2 regions of the Paenibacillus gansuensis genome follow, and region 1 is predicted to be linked to the other one. Evidence: predicted binding sites of a transcription regulator. Region 1 holds the regulator's gene; the other holds the start of a gene.
What was found. Region 1 encodes NrdR, which represses ribonucleotide reductase genes. Its sites were predicted from a motif close to AACACNATATATNGTGTT; they were not measured.
Positions count from the first base shown of each region.

Region 1 (6,817 bases):
AATCGCCTTGGCAAGCGGGGCATTTATTTATTTGGGATTGCGGGTCGGATTTATTTTTGCGGGTCGTCCCTGGATCAGGCGCATTTCTTTCCTGCCTGGATGCATATTAATGATCATGGGCTTAGTTAAAATGATGTAAGGAGCTGCTGTCAACTTATGAATATAGGTCTTACCGGCGGCATTGCCACAGGAAAAAGCACGGTGACTGCGCTCCTTGCGGAGCGCGGCGCCTTTGTAATTGATGCAGATGTAATTGCAAGAGAAGTAGTGCTGCCCGGCAGCCCGGTACTGGAGAAGGTAGCGGAGCGGTTCGGGCCTGGCATTCTGCAGCCTGACGGCTCGCTGCACCGCAAGAAATTAGGGGAGATCATCTTTGCCGACAGTCAGGCACGCAAAGATTTGGACGGGCTGCTGCACCCCCCGATCCGGGCTTTAATGCGTTCCAGAATGGAAGAGAGGGAGCGTACTCATCCGGAGCAGCTGGTTGTCGTAGATGTACCTTTGTTATATGAATCCGGTTTACAGGGAATGTTCGAGGAAGTACTTGTTGTTTACGTTCCCCGGCACATCCAGAAGGACAGGCTTATGAAACGGGACAAGTTAAGTTCCGAGCAGGCTGAGAACCGGTTAAACTCCCAAATGGATATTGAAGAAAAGCGGCTAAAAGCCGATATATGGATAGACAACAGCGGAAATCTGGAGCAGACGGCGGAACAAGTGAGCCGATTCTGGTCTGAGAAGGGTTTGGTATAATTTTATGCGTTCTGGAACAGCCGTATGGACGGCGGGGATTGGAGCTGCGGCTGTAGTTCTGCTGGCCGCATTGTGGATACTGTTCGTTGGGACAAGCTGGCTGGACCGGTGGGTCTATCCGATCCACTATAAGGAGGATATTCTAGTCAGTTCCCGGAATTATAAGGTGGATCCCTATCTCATAGCCGCGATCATCCGGGTTGAGAGCAACTACAAGACCGATACACAGTCCGCTAAAGGCGCAGTAGGCATTATGCAGATTATGCCCGATACCGCCAAATGGATTATCGAGCGTGCTGACTACTCCAAATATACGATGACTCAGCTGGGAAACAGGGCTGATGTGAACATCGAAGTTGGAGCATGGTATATCCGCTCATTGTACGATCAATTCGATAACAATAAGATTGCTGTCATCGCAGCCTATAATGCCGGACCCGGAAACGTCAAGAAATGGCTGTCCCAAAACCGGTGGGACGGAACCTACGAAACCTTGGACCTGATCCCGTTCGGCGAAACGAGACACTATGTACAGCGCGTCGTTTATTATTATAATAAGTATAAGAAAATTTATTCGGGCACTCCTTCTTAAACACGAAATGGAGAAGCCGGAACCCGCTTTCGCGGCGTTCCGGCTCCTTATGAAGTTGAAGGGATATATTATTTAAATTGTCCGGCTAGTTGTTGTTGAGCGATTTCTACCAGACGACGGGTAATATGACCCCCGATGGCGCCTGTATCGCGAGTAGCCATGTTACCGTAGTAACCGTCTTGCGGCACTTGAATGCCCAGCTCTTGAGCAATCTCCAGTTTCAATTGATCCAATGCCTGGTTCGCTTGAGGAACTACCAGTGTATTATTGCTTCTTGATCCTGATCCCATTGTATTCACCTCCTTCTCCTTTAGTAGTACTATTATGTTCGGATAGCCATACTTCAAATCAGGGAACGGTTGGGAATGCGAAGCTACAATTGAGGGGAGCCTACACCCATAATGAAATGTCCGTATTGCGATAATTCCGGTACCAAAGTGCTCGATTCAAGACCGGCAAATGAGAATAAGTCCATCCGGCGCCGCAGAGAATGCGAGAAATGCCAACGCCGGTTCACAACGTTTGAGACGATAGAAGAGACGCCGCTGATTGTCATTAAGAAAGACGGAAGCCGCGAAGAGTTCTCCAGGGATAAAATGCTGCGCGGCCTGATACGTGCCTGTGAGAAAAGGCCTGTATCAGTGGAGCGGCTGGAAGTCATCGCATCGGAAGTGGAGAAAGAATTGAGGAATACGGCCCATGCCGAAGTGGACAGCCGCGAAATCGGAGAGCTGGTGATGGCCCAGTTGTATCCTGTAGATGAAGTAGCTTATGTCCGTTTTGCCTCCGTCTATCGGCAGTTTAAAGATATTGACATGTTTATGAAAGAACTGAACAATCTTCTCGGGAAGAACCTCACTGATCCCGGGAAACCTTAACTTTACCCCGCGCGTTTTTGCTTCCGCAAAGATGTCCGCTGGTTTTTTTTCACATAAGAAAGTTATAAGTTTTGGGACCGAAAACAGGCTTTCTGATTGGTGAATAAACCTACATTTCAACGCGGTCGCTCAGCTTCGAAAACACTCGATAGAGGTTTATTTCATTTTTAGGCCGTGCAGGCGGTAAAATAAGGACATCCTTCTCAAGCGGCGCTAACCGGTAATGAATATGATGATAACGTGAGGCTTTGTCTCCGCAAAATGTCATCCGGTCATGGAGGTGTAATGAATGGCAGCCAGACAGCAGGAGTTTATAGATACTGTGGCACCCATAGCGGTAAAGCTTCGCTTGGAGGGCTCTCCCATATTCCCTTCCGTGAGAATAGCTCAAGCGCTCCTCGAAACGGGCGCGACTCTTCACAGCTGGAACAACCTCGTCGGTTATAAGGCCGGCCGGGGGAAACCCACTCCTTATTGGGATGGGAGCACCATATCCACAAAGACCTGGGAAGTATATAACGGCATTAGACATGATAACGTGACTGCTAACTTTCGGGTTTACAACACAATAGAAGACGGATTCAGGGATCAGGATTTATTGTTTCAAATTCCGCGGTATGAGGGTGTCCGTGCGGCAGAAACGCCGGTAGCTCAAACACAGGCGTTATATGCGGCGGGGTATGCTACCGATCCTAATTATCCGGCGAAACTGCAAAATTTGATAGCGATATACGGGTTGACCCAATATGACGAGGAGGTGGATCGCGTGTTGGAGGAACTTAAAGCAACAATCGAAGCACTGTCGGCTAGGATAGAGAAGCTGGAGGCCTCTGAAACGGTACCTGAGGTTCCGGTATGGGCGAAGCCGTCTGTCGCCAAGGCGCTGAAAACGAAACTTATCAGCTCGGAAGAAGGAAGCCTGACGTTTTACCGTCTGTTAACCGTACTTGACCGCAAAGGACTGTTGTAATTCAACGAAACGATCTTCTCTCCGAGAGAAAGATCGTTTCTTTTTTTGCAAAAGTTATTTTGACTATAAACAGCCATTCGCACCTATTCCTTGATTGTAGTTACGTTCTGCTTTCAGGGCCGGCGAACTGCCTGATTTGCTATGTTACAATAAAGCCAATTCGGTAAGTGACAATATACATTACGGAATAAGGAAAGGGGAACTTATGAAACTTACGTTTCGCTGGTATGGAGAAAGCGATCCGGTTACTTTGGACCGCATAAGACAGATTCCCGGTGTTAAGGGAATTGTAAGCGCTATATATGATGTGGTGCCCGGGGAAGTATGGCCATTGGAGAAAATTCAGGACCTGCAGGAGCGGATTCGTTCGTATGGGCTTGAGCTGGCTGTAATTGAAAGCGTCCCTGTGCATGAAGATATCAAATTGGGTAAGCCAGAAAGAGACCGCTACATAGAAAATTACTGCAAAACCATTACCCACTTGGGAGAAGCGGGCATTCCGGTGTTGTGCTATAACTTTATGCCGGTGTTTGACTGGACCCGGACCGATCTGGCATTTGAACTGCCTGACGGGTCCAATACCCTGATCTATGAAGAAGCGGTGATGCAGCAGATGAACCCGCTGACCGGGGATTTGAGCCTGCCGGGGTGGGATCAGAGTTACACCCGTGATGAGATGAAACAGCTGATCGAAGCCTATCGGGATGTGACAGAGCAGCGGCTTTGGGAGCATCTGCAGTACTTTTTGGAACGGATTGTACCCGCTGCGGAGGCTGCCGGCGTGAAATTGGCGATCCATCCGGATGACCCGCCTTGGCCTATATTCGGGCTGCCGCGGATTATTACCGGGGAACAAGCTTATGAAAGGTTTTTGAGATTAGTGGACAGCCCTGCGAACGGAATCACCTTTTGTTCGGGTTCGTTGGGAGCCGATCCTGATAACGACTTGGCGCGTATTATCCGGAAGGTCGGCGGAGAGGGCCGGATCCATTTTGCTCACACCCGCAACATCAAACATACCGGTTTCCGCTCTTTTCAAGAGAGTTCCCACTTATCCTCGGACGGTTCACTCGATATGGCGGAAGTGATGCGGGCATTGGCTGATATCGGCTTCGACGGGCCGCTTCGTCCCGATCATGGGCGGATGATTTGGGGGGAGCAGGGACGTCCCGGATATGGTCTTTTTGACCGTGCGCTGGGGGCTGTCTACTTGAACGGTTTGTGGCAAGGAATTCAAGCGGATCGCGCTGCCGCAGAACAGGGTTCACAAGTTAAGGAGGGTGCCGAATGCTGACTGATACCAATGTAAGATCGGCTCAACTCGTGATCAACGAGCCGTCGGGAACGCCGTTGAGGAAATGGGAGGACGTAGAGCGGACCGTGTCACTGGCCGCCAAAGAACTGCCGGTTACCGATATGCACACGCATCTGTTTTCAGCCGATTTCAAGGAGCAGCTGCTCTGGGGTGTAGATGAACTATTAATTTATCACTATTTGACGGCGGAGTATTTCCGCTACTCGGAACTTTCCTATGACGATTTCTGGAAGTACTCTAAACAGCAGCAGGCGGAACTCATCTGGCAGGAGCTGTTTGTGAAACGGTCGCCTGTAAGTGAAGCGGCTTCCGGAGTTCTGACCGCTTTCCGCCGGCTTGGGCTCGATACAAGTTCCCGCGACATCAACATCTACCGTGAAGCTTGGAAGAACAGAACGGCTTCGGAGCAGATCGATAAGGTGCTGGCTGCGGCTCGGGTAAAAGAAGTTGTCATGACGAACGATCCGCTCGACCGGAGCGAACGGGAAGTTTGGCTTCATCAGGGGAACACCGATACCCGGTTTCTAGGGGCTTTGCGGATTGACGCGCTGCTTTTGAACTGGACGGTTGCATCTGCGGAATTAGCTGCGATGGGCTACCAGGTTGAAGGGGAATGGAATGACGGTGTCAGCGGGGAAGTACGCAGATTTCTGAAGGAATGGAGCGCGAAGGTCGGAGCTTTATATATCGCGGCGTCTCTGCCGGGTGACGTCCGGTTCGGTGGCAGGGATCATTTGACGGCGATGCTGGAGGAAGCTGTTATTCCGGTTTGTTTGGAGCTGGGCTTGCCTCTCGGGCTGATGATCGGCGTGCGGCGCCAAGTGAATCCTTCTCTGAAGCTGGCGGGGGACATGAGTATGAAAGCGGACCTGCAGCTGCTCGAAGCCGTTGCTGTCTCGCATCCCGATTTACAGCTGCTCATTACTGTACTTGCACGGGAAAATCAGCATGAGCTGACTGTGCTTTCCCGGAAGTTCAGGAACATTACGCTATTCGGCTGCTGGTGGTTTTTGCATACGGAATCCATGATTCAAGAGCTGACCCGTTTCCGGACGGAGCTTCTTGGGTTCAGCTACATTCCGCAGCATTCCGACTGCCGCGTACTGGAGCAGCTAATTAACAAATGGGAGCATTCCCGTACGGTCATCAGCGAAGTGCTGGTATCGAAATATAAACGAGTGTACGAAAGCGGCTGGCTTCTTTCCGAGGAGGACATTGTCCGGGACTTGAACGAATGGTTCGGCGGGCGTTTCGCCGTCGTAAGACAGAACGCTGCTAAGACGAAAGTGAGGTGAATGTGAATGAAGACACCCCCTATGTTTGACTTGACCGGAAAAACCGCGGTCATCATCGGCGCAGGCAGCACCTTGGGCAGTTCCATGGCGAAAGCGCTGCAGCAGCACGGAGCGGGACTGGCGCTTGTCGCCAGGAATACGGAAAAGGCGGCTGAAACCTGTACAGATCTGCTTCAAGAGGGGAACTGCCGCCTATTTCAGGCAGACACCACCGATAAGGCGCAGCTGGAAACAGCCCTGCAGCAAATTGCGCAATGGTCGCCGTCGGTGGACATCCTGTTGAACTGCGCCGGAGTAAACAGTGCGACCCCTTTCTTCGACTTAGAGATGGAAGAATGGGACCGCATCATGGATGTAAACTTGAAGGGAACAGTGCTCGCCTGCCAAGTTTTCGGGAAATATATGGCGGAATCGGGAAGAGGCGGAAGCATCATTAACATCTCTTCCGTATCCTCGCAGCCACCGTTATCCAGAGTATTCACGTATTCCGCCTCGAAAGCGGGTGTAAACAGCGTGACCCAGTTTCTCGCTAGAGAACTGGCTCCGCAAGGTGTCCGGGTCAACGCTATTATTCCCGGCTTTATTCCGGCGGAGCAGAACCGGGCGATTCTTTCCAAAGAGCGGGTGGAGTCGATCATGAACCACACGCCGATGAAGCGTTTCGGAACACCGGAAGAAATGCAGGGAACCGTGGTCTGGCTTGCTTCGGAAGCCGCATCAAGCTTCGTCACAGGAGCGCTCATACGCGTGGATGGCGGCTTTGGGGCTATGACGATTTGATATGAATAAAGAAACCGGCACTTCTTCACAAGGTGCCGGTTTTTTGCTGTCTGATCCCTGGGACAGAAAGCGGCTGCATTGGAAACTCCGCGAGATCCGTGGTTTTTCCATATGAGTTTTCATAAAAATTTTTATAGCAGTTTGCCTATTTCATTATTTGTTTATAGTGTTGAACGGGTGTAAGATAAATCACGTCTTAACCGACCACATGTGAAAGCGGATGAACCTGTCATC
Region 1 covers NZ_JBHUME010000008.1:179,385-186,201, reverse strand. Annotated here, with positions in the region: gene ytaF (sporulation membrane protein YtaF) at 1-139, shown strand, start outside; gene coaE (dephospho-CoA kinase) at 157-753, shown strand; gene ACFSUF_RS13020 (lytic transglycosylase domain-containing protein) at 758-1,345, shown strand; gene ACFSUF_RS13015 (small, acid-soluble spore protein, alpha/beta type) at 1,414-1,635, opposite strand; gene nrdR (transcriptional regulator NrdR) at 1,747-2,223, shown strand; gene ACFSUF_RS13005 (glycoside hydrolase family 73 protein) at 2,513-3,193, shown strand; gene uxuA (mannonate dehydratase) at 3,399-4,487, shown strand; gene ACFSUF_RS12995 (glucuronate isomerase) at 4,481-5,803, shown strand; gene ACFSUF_RS12990 (SDR family oxidoreductase) at 5,810-6,583, shown strand.

Region 2 (6,817 bases), 140 kb from region 1:
CGGAGGTTGGCATCGAGACGGAAAGCCTGCCGTAAGCAGCCATTTGCGCTTTATGTAAAGGCAGCAGCTCACCGGTTCTCGGTTCGAAATATAGTATCGTTCCGTCCCTTTTTGTGACCTGCCAAAAGGCTTGCAGGGGGGAGAGGTATACCGGCATGAACTTATATTTTCCATTGTTCTGAAATGCGTACCAAGATAATGTACGGGGGATAAGTTCCTGCTGCAGCATGGCAGCATACAATGTTTTGAGATTGAACAGGGCAACCGTCCCGCGGCCGTACTCTGCCAGGGTAAGCGTTCCGTCATCGCCCGCTGTTATGATCAGATAACCGGCGTCACGGCCATTCACATTCAGCAGGACCAGCCAGCCGTGCGTACCGGGACCGAGGGCCGTAACCTCGATGCCGGCACGCTTCCAGCTCTCATAGCCTTGTTGCTCCGAAAGCGTCTCCAGCTGGACCTTAATAAAATCCTGGAGCCTGTCCTTGGTTGCAGGAGCCTCATTGACAACTGCGGCGGGTTCAGTTCCTCCAGACGGTACAGCTTGAACGGCACAGGGCATGGATAAAGTTAGAGCTATACATAAAATACCGAGTAAGGTCCGTTGGTTGGCCAGCATGGTCACCTTCTTTAGTAGGATCGTCCTTCTTTTATACTTATGCGTTCATATTACTAGAGATGCCGTAAAAAGGCTGTTGCAACCTGTCAGAAGAAATGGCGGAACAGGCTGTTTTTTTGCCGCCTCTTAGCGAGAAAGGTCACTTCAAAGCAGCTTGCAGCGGATCAAGGTGGAAGATTCCGCAGGATACCGCGTCAACTTCGACGCGCGGTCTGTATTGCCATTCGATTTCGGATTTACGATTATCGAACTGCGCCTGGATTTCGTTCTTCTTTTCTTCCTCTTCCATACCCTTCAGCAGATCGGTATAGTAACCCTCAATCCGAAGCAATTCTTCTTGAAGCCGTTCCTGGGCTTCTTCCGCCCAGCTGTGGTCATACTGCTTAATCTTGCGCTCGAGCAGCTGTTCGAGCTGGCCGGCGGCCTTTTGCAGAGTTACCGTGCGTTTGGGCGTAAGCACGTGTGCAGGCAGCTTCGGCGTAAGTTTGCGCTCGGACAGCCCGCCGTAAAAATTCTCGACGATCTCCCCCGTCGAGAGATTCATCCCCAGCGAGTGGAGCTCGTCGCGCTTCATGTCGCAGATAAACTGCGCCTTGAAGTTGACGCACAGCCACGTGCTGTACTGCATGGGGGAGCCGGCGGCTTTCTGTCCGCGGTCCGGCTCTTCAAACAGGCAGACGTAGCGGCCTTTGCTGCGCGCTACATCAAACAGCTGCAGCAGCCGCTTGCTGCCGAACGTGACGTGATCCTGCGGGACCCGTGCGACCGGCGAAGTCGGCACGAAGCCGAAGTACCGTCCGAGGATTGATTCCCCTTGCGGCTGCTGTGGTCCTGCCGTGGAGCTGATGACGCCGGGGCGGGCCGGCTGGCCTTTGGCCGCGGTAATTTCCGCGTGCTTCTCCGGATCGAAGACGAATGTATACGTCATCGTCTGGGGTTCCGCCCCGGTACGCTCCACAAAGCTCCAATAGTAGGTTCTGCCGGTCAGCTCCCTGTCAGCAGCAGGGGACAGTTTGGCCGTGACGTAGGCAGGATGCTTCTCGATAATCTGGCACTCCGTCGCTTCCAGAAAGCGCATCACATATTTTTGGATCTGTTTGTTATTCATGAGCGGCCCTCCACAATCCGGCCGAGGGCGCCGTTATTTAAGAAAGCGCCTGTTTCCTCCCCGGTTTCCTCGGTTTCCAGCTCCTGTCTGACCCCGTGGATCGCCTCGCCGAGCTGGGACAGATTTTGCCTGATTTCCTCATCGTTTTTGGACTCGAGGATGATTTTGTACAGGGAGTTTTCAAGGGAGGAATTTTTCTTTTCCAGTCGCTCCAGAATCATATCCAGCTGGCCGATGACGGATTCGAACATATTGATTTTTTCATGCAGCAGGTGGATGATATGCTCTTCGATGGTTCCGACTGTAGACAGGTTGTAGATGTTTACGTCGTTCTGCTGCCCTAGACGGTGAATGCGGCCGATCCGCTGTTCGACCCTCATCGGGTTCCACGGCAGGTCAAAGTTGATGATATTATGGCAAAATTGAAGGTTAATGCCCTCGCCGCCGGCTTCCGTCGCCACCATCACTTGAGCGCGCCCGCGGAACAGGTCCATCATCCAGTCTTTTTTCCCCCTGTTCATCCCGCCCCGGTAAGGAACGGCAATCAACTTGTGGTCTTTAAAAAACTTCATTAAATACTCCTGCGTCGCGCGGTACTCGGTAAACACGATCACTTTGGAATCCATCGTCTGGATGAGCTCCATCGCTTTTTCCGCTTTGGTATTGGCCTGAATCTGCTTGATCCGGTTGACCAGCTCCCAAATTTTCGGACGAACGGGGGAGTCTTCGGAAGTTTTTTTGAACATATTCACCAGTGTGAGAAAAACGGCGTCCCGGCTGCTGCACACTTCCCGCTGCAACGTGACAAGAGAGAGGGCGCTGGATATGTCGCCGCCGGCATCTTCATAACGGGTTTTGACAAACTGTGTGACTCCGTCGTACAATGATTGCTCTTCATCGGAGAGGATGAGCGGTACGTTCTTCACATTCCGCTTGGTGAAGCCCAACCCGTCGCCCCGGCGGTTACGGATCATGATTTTGGAAAGCTCCTGCTGGAGCTGGTCCTCGTTCTTTGCCACCCGTTTGTCCACAACGAAATTTGCCGAAAAGTTGCCCTGGCCGCCCAGCTGGCCTGGTTTCAGCAGGGTAATCAGGTTATAAAGCTCGCTCAAGTCGTTCTGCACAGGCGTGGCTGTCAGGAGAAGGCAGTATTTTTTCTTTATCTGGTTAACGAACTGGTAATTGGTTGTTTTCTTGTTCTTCAGCTTATGCGCCTCGTCGACGACCAGCATGTCGTATTCCTGGCCCAGCACGATGTCCCGGTGGGGATCGCGTTTGGCGGTGTCCATGGAGGCAACCACCACGTCATGCTGTGTCCACATATAGGCTTTCCTCTGCGCAACGGCATTGATGCCGAACTTCTGGTTCAGCTCCCGCACCCATTGGAGGACAAGCGAAGCGGGCACGAGAATGAGAATGTTGCGGACCAGTCCGCGGACGATATATTCTTTTAAAATAAGGCCGGCTTCTATCGTTTTGCCGAGTCCCACTTCATCGGCGAGAATGGCGCGGCCGCGCATTTCGTGCAGCACTTTCTTGGCGGTGTCAATTTGATGAGGAAGAGGCTTGAGCGTGTGGATATGATTGAGGCATATTAATTCGTCAAATCCGGATACCAGCTGGGACTGCTCCGCTTCCATGCCGAGCTGGAACAGGGTCCAGTCATCCCAGGGACCGTTCTTGTCCGTGCGGGTTTCCATATCTTCCAGCCACGTTCTCTGAAAATGAATCTGCAGCTGTCCGTTCAAATTCCGCGTCTGCTCCGTCTGGTTCGTTTTGCGCATGCTGTTCTGTTCGCCCCCTTGGTCCTATGATGTAACGTTAGTATGGTCCAAAAATTGGCGAATCAAACCCATAACCTTTCATGGTAAAATGGGAAGTCTTGAGGGTAATAGAAAGAGTGGGACGGAAGAACGCAGCTGTGTCGGGGTCTCGCGGGTTTATGGCGGTTTTTGTCGTTAAATATTAACAAAAATCATAAAAAAGAGAGATTCATAGAGAAAACGAAAGCAAATCGGGGAAGGTCGTCCGATAAGTTGGGATAATCGTCTTTCGGTCATTAGATGCACAATATGTAGTATAGTATAATGGGATTCGCACACAATATATGGTACTGAATACATACACTATTACAGGCTCTCTCATGCGGCTGGATCCGCCTGTTTTTGCCCTTATATAGCCGTTTTTCGTATTTTCGACATTTGTGGGCGGTGCCTTGTGTTTGTATTTATTTTCGTGGGAGGTAGTTGTTGTTGGAGACATTGCAGAAGAGGCGTTTAGAAGGATTAAGTGAGAAAATATTCCTGGACCGTTACGCCTGGAAGAATGCGGACACCAGCCAGACGAAAGTCGGCGATGTCGTGCTGGTTCTTACCAAGGATGACCCTAAGTTCCCGGCCAAAGAGGTGGGCGAGGTCATCGAACGCAATGGCAATAAAGTAACTGTAATGCTCCGCAGCGGGGAAACCGTGGAGTCTGACATAGAGAAATTGACACTAACTATAGAGAAAACTCCTGATGAACTGTGGGACCGTCTGGCAGGCGCAATTGCGGCTGTAGAAGCAACACCTGAGAAACGCCAGGAGTGGACGGAGAATTTCCGTTATATACTGGATGACTGGAAGCTCGTTCCGGGCGGACGGATCGCGGCTGGAGCGGGCGCGAGCGATGAGCTGACTTTGTTCAACTGCTATGTCATCCCGTCTCCTAAAGATTCGCGCGGCGGTATCATGGCCACCCTGTCCGAGATGACGGAAATTATGGCCCGCGGCGGCGGCGTTGGTATTAACCTTTCTTCGCTGCGCCCTCGCCGTGCAGTAGTGAAGGGCGTGAACGGTTCCTCCAGCGGTTCGGTATCGTGGGGCGGCCTGTTCAGCTACACAACCGGTTTGATTGAGCAAGGCGGAAGCCGCCGCGGCGCGCTGATGCTGATGATCAACGACTGGCACCCGGATCTGATGGATTTTATTACCGTTAAGCAGACGGCAGGCCAAGTAACGAATGCGAACCTATCAGTGTGTGTGTCGAACTCGTTTATGAAGGCTGTGAAAGAAGATCTCGAGTGGGATCTCGTGTTCCCTGATACGAAGGATCCGGATTACGACGAGCTTTGGGACGGCAACTTGGATAAGTGGAAAGAGATGGGCAAAGCGGTTAACCACGTGAAGACGGTCCGCGCCCGCGAAGTGTGGCACACGATTATCGAGTCCGCATGGAAATCGGCTGAGCCGGGCGTAGTGTTCATGGAGTACTATAACGACATGTCGAACTCCTGGTACTTCAACCCGATCATCTGTACGAACCCTTGCGGCGAGCAGGGCCTGCCGGCATGGGGGGTATGCAACTTGTCCGCGGTCAACCTGTCCAAGTTCTATGATGCGGAAAACCATGATGTAGCTTGGGATGAATTGGGCAAAACCGTTCGTTATTCCGTGCGTTTCCTGGATAACGTAATCGATACGACTCCGTATCATTTTGAAGAGAACAAAGTGAATCAGCAGGGCGAGCGCCGCGTAGGCCTTGGCACGATGGGTCTGGCTGAGCTGATGATCAAGCTGCAGATCCGTTACGGCAGCCCGGAATCGCTGGAATTCCTTGATAAATTATATGGCTTTATGGCCAAAGAGGCTTACTTGTCCTCTGCAGAAATTGCGGGCGAGAAAGGTTCGTTCAAGCACTTTATCGAAGACAAGTTCCTGCAAAGCGGATTTATGCGCAATATTGTCGGCGAGTTCCCTGAAGTCGGGGAAGCGATTCGTGCGAACGGCATGCGTAACGTTACAGTCATCACACAAGCGCCTACAGGTTCCACTGGAACGATGGTTGGCACGTCCACGGGCATCGAGCCATACTTTGCCTTCGAATACTTCCGTCAAAGCCGTCTGGGCTTCGACAAGCAGTATGTTCCGATCGCTCAGGAGTGGAAAGATGCGAATCCGGGCCAGGATCTGCCGGAATACTTCGTTACTTCCATGGATCTGTCCGCTGAGAATCACATCCGCGTGCAAGCGGCGATTCAGCGCTGGGTTGACAGCTCGATCTCCAAGACGGCGAACTGCCCGTCCGACTTCACAGTCGAAGAGACGGAGCGCTTGTATGAGCTGGCATTCGAACTGGGCTGCAAAGGCGTAACGATCTACCGTGACGGAAGCCGCGATGTGCAGGTTCTGAGCACGGAGAAGAAATCCGACGAAGTTAAGAAGGATGCTCCTGTCAGTGAGAAGGTTGAACAGGCGGCAGCTGCTCCTGTTGCTTCTGCAGACGCCGGTTCCTTGAAACAGCTGGAATCCTCTTTGCCGGTAAAGGCGACGCCTGCCGCGAAGGGATTATTCGATAAGCAGTACAAGAGCCGTCCGCAAATTCTCAAGGGCGCTACTTACAAAGTAAACACGCCGTTTGGCATGGCTTATATTACCATTAACGATCTGGAAGGCGTTCCTACGGAAATCTTCCTGAACGTCGGCAAAGCCGGATCTGATGTGTTCGCGATGGCGGAAGCATTGGGCCGTGTATGCTCGCTGTTCCTGCGTTACGGCGACCATGGCAACAAGGTGACTTTGCTCATCAAGCACCTGAAGGGCATCGGCGGTTCCGGGGCGATCGGCTTCGGCCCGAACCGCGTAGAATCGATCGCCGACGCTGTAGCGAAGGCGCTCGAGATTCACGTTCAGGGCAGCGACCCGGATGAGCTCGTGTCTGCAACGAGCGAATTGACAGCGGCTCCTGAAGCGGCGCCTGCTCCGAAGGCAGCGAAGTCTACTTCGATGCCGTCGCTGGATCTGTGCACCGCGTGCGGTACCGCGGCGCTGGTGAATGTGGAAGGCTGCAAAACTTGTACGAACTGCGGATATAGTAAGTGCAGTTAATTGAAAAGGACCCTGCGGGGTCCTTTTTATTGTGAAATTCCATAATTCTTTAGAAATGTTTCAGAATTCGTTGGACGAATCATTACAGAATTCGTTAGAAACAGTTTTTTATGCATTTATTTGAATGAATATTCAATGGGGTAGGCAATGATAACAATTGCCTACCCCATTTTTATTGAAAAGAAAGTGACGTTCATTGTTGAAAACATTAGCTAACCGAATACA
Region 2 covers NZ_JBHUME010000008.1:40,735-47,551, reverse strand. Annotated here, with positions in the region: gene ACFSUF_RS12285 (hypothetical protein) at 1-619, opposite strand, end outside; gene ACFSUF_RS12280 (YqhG family protein) at 759-1,727, opposite strand; gene ACFSUF_RS12275 (DEAD/DEAH box helicase) at 1,724-3,511, opposite strand; gene ACFSUF_RS12270 (adenosylcobalamin-dependent ribonucleoside-diphosphate reductase) at 3,977-6,592, shown strand.
Region 2: a site for NrdR is predicted at 3,825-3,842, ahead of ACFSUF_RS12270 (adenosylcobalamin-dependent ribonucleoside-diphosphate reductase). Genes of this name have one in related genera too.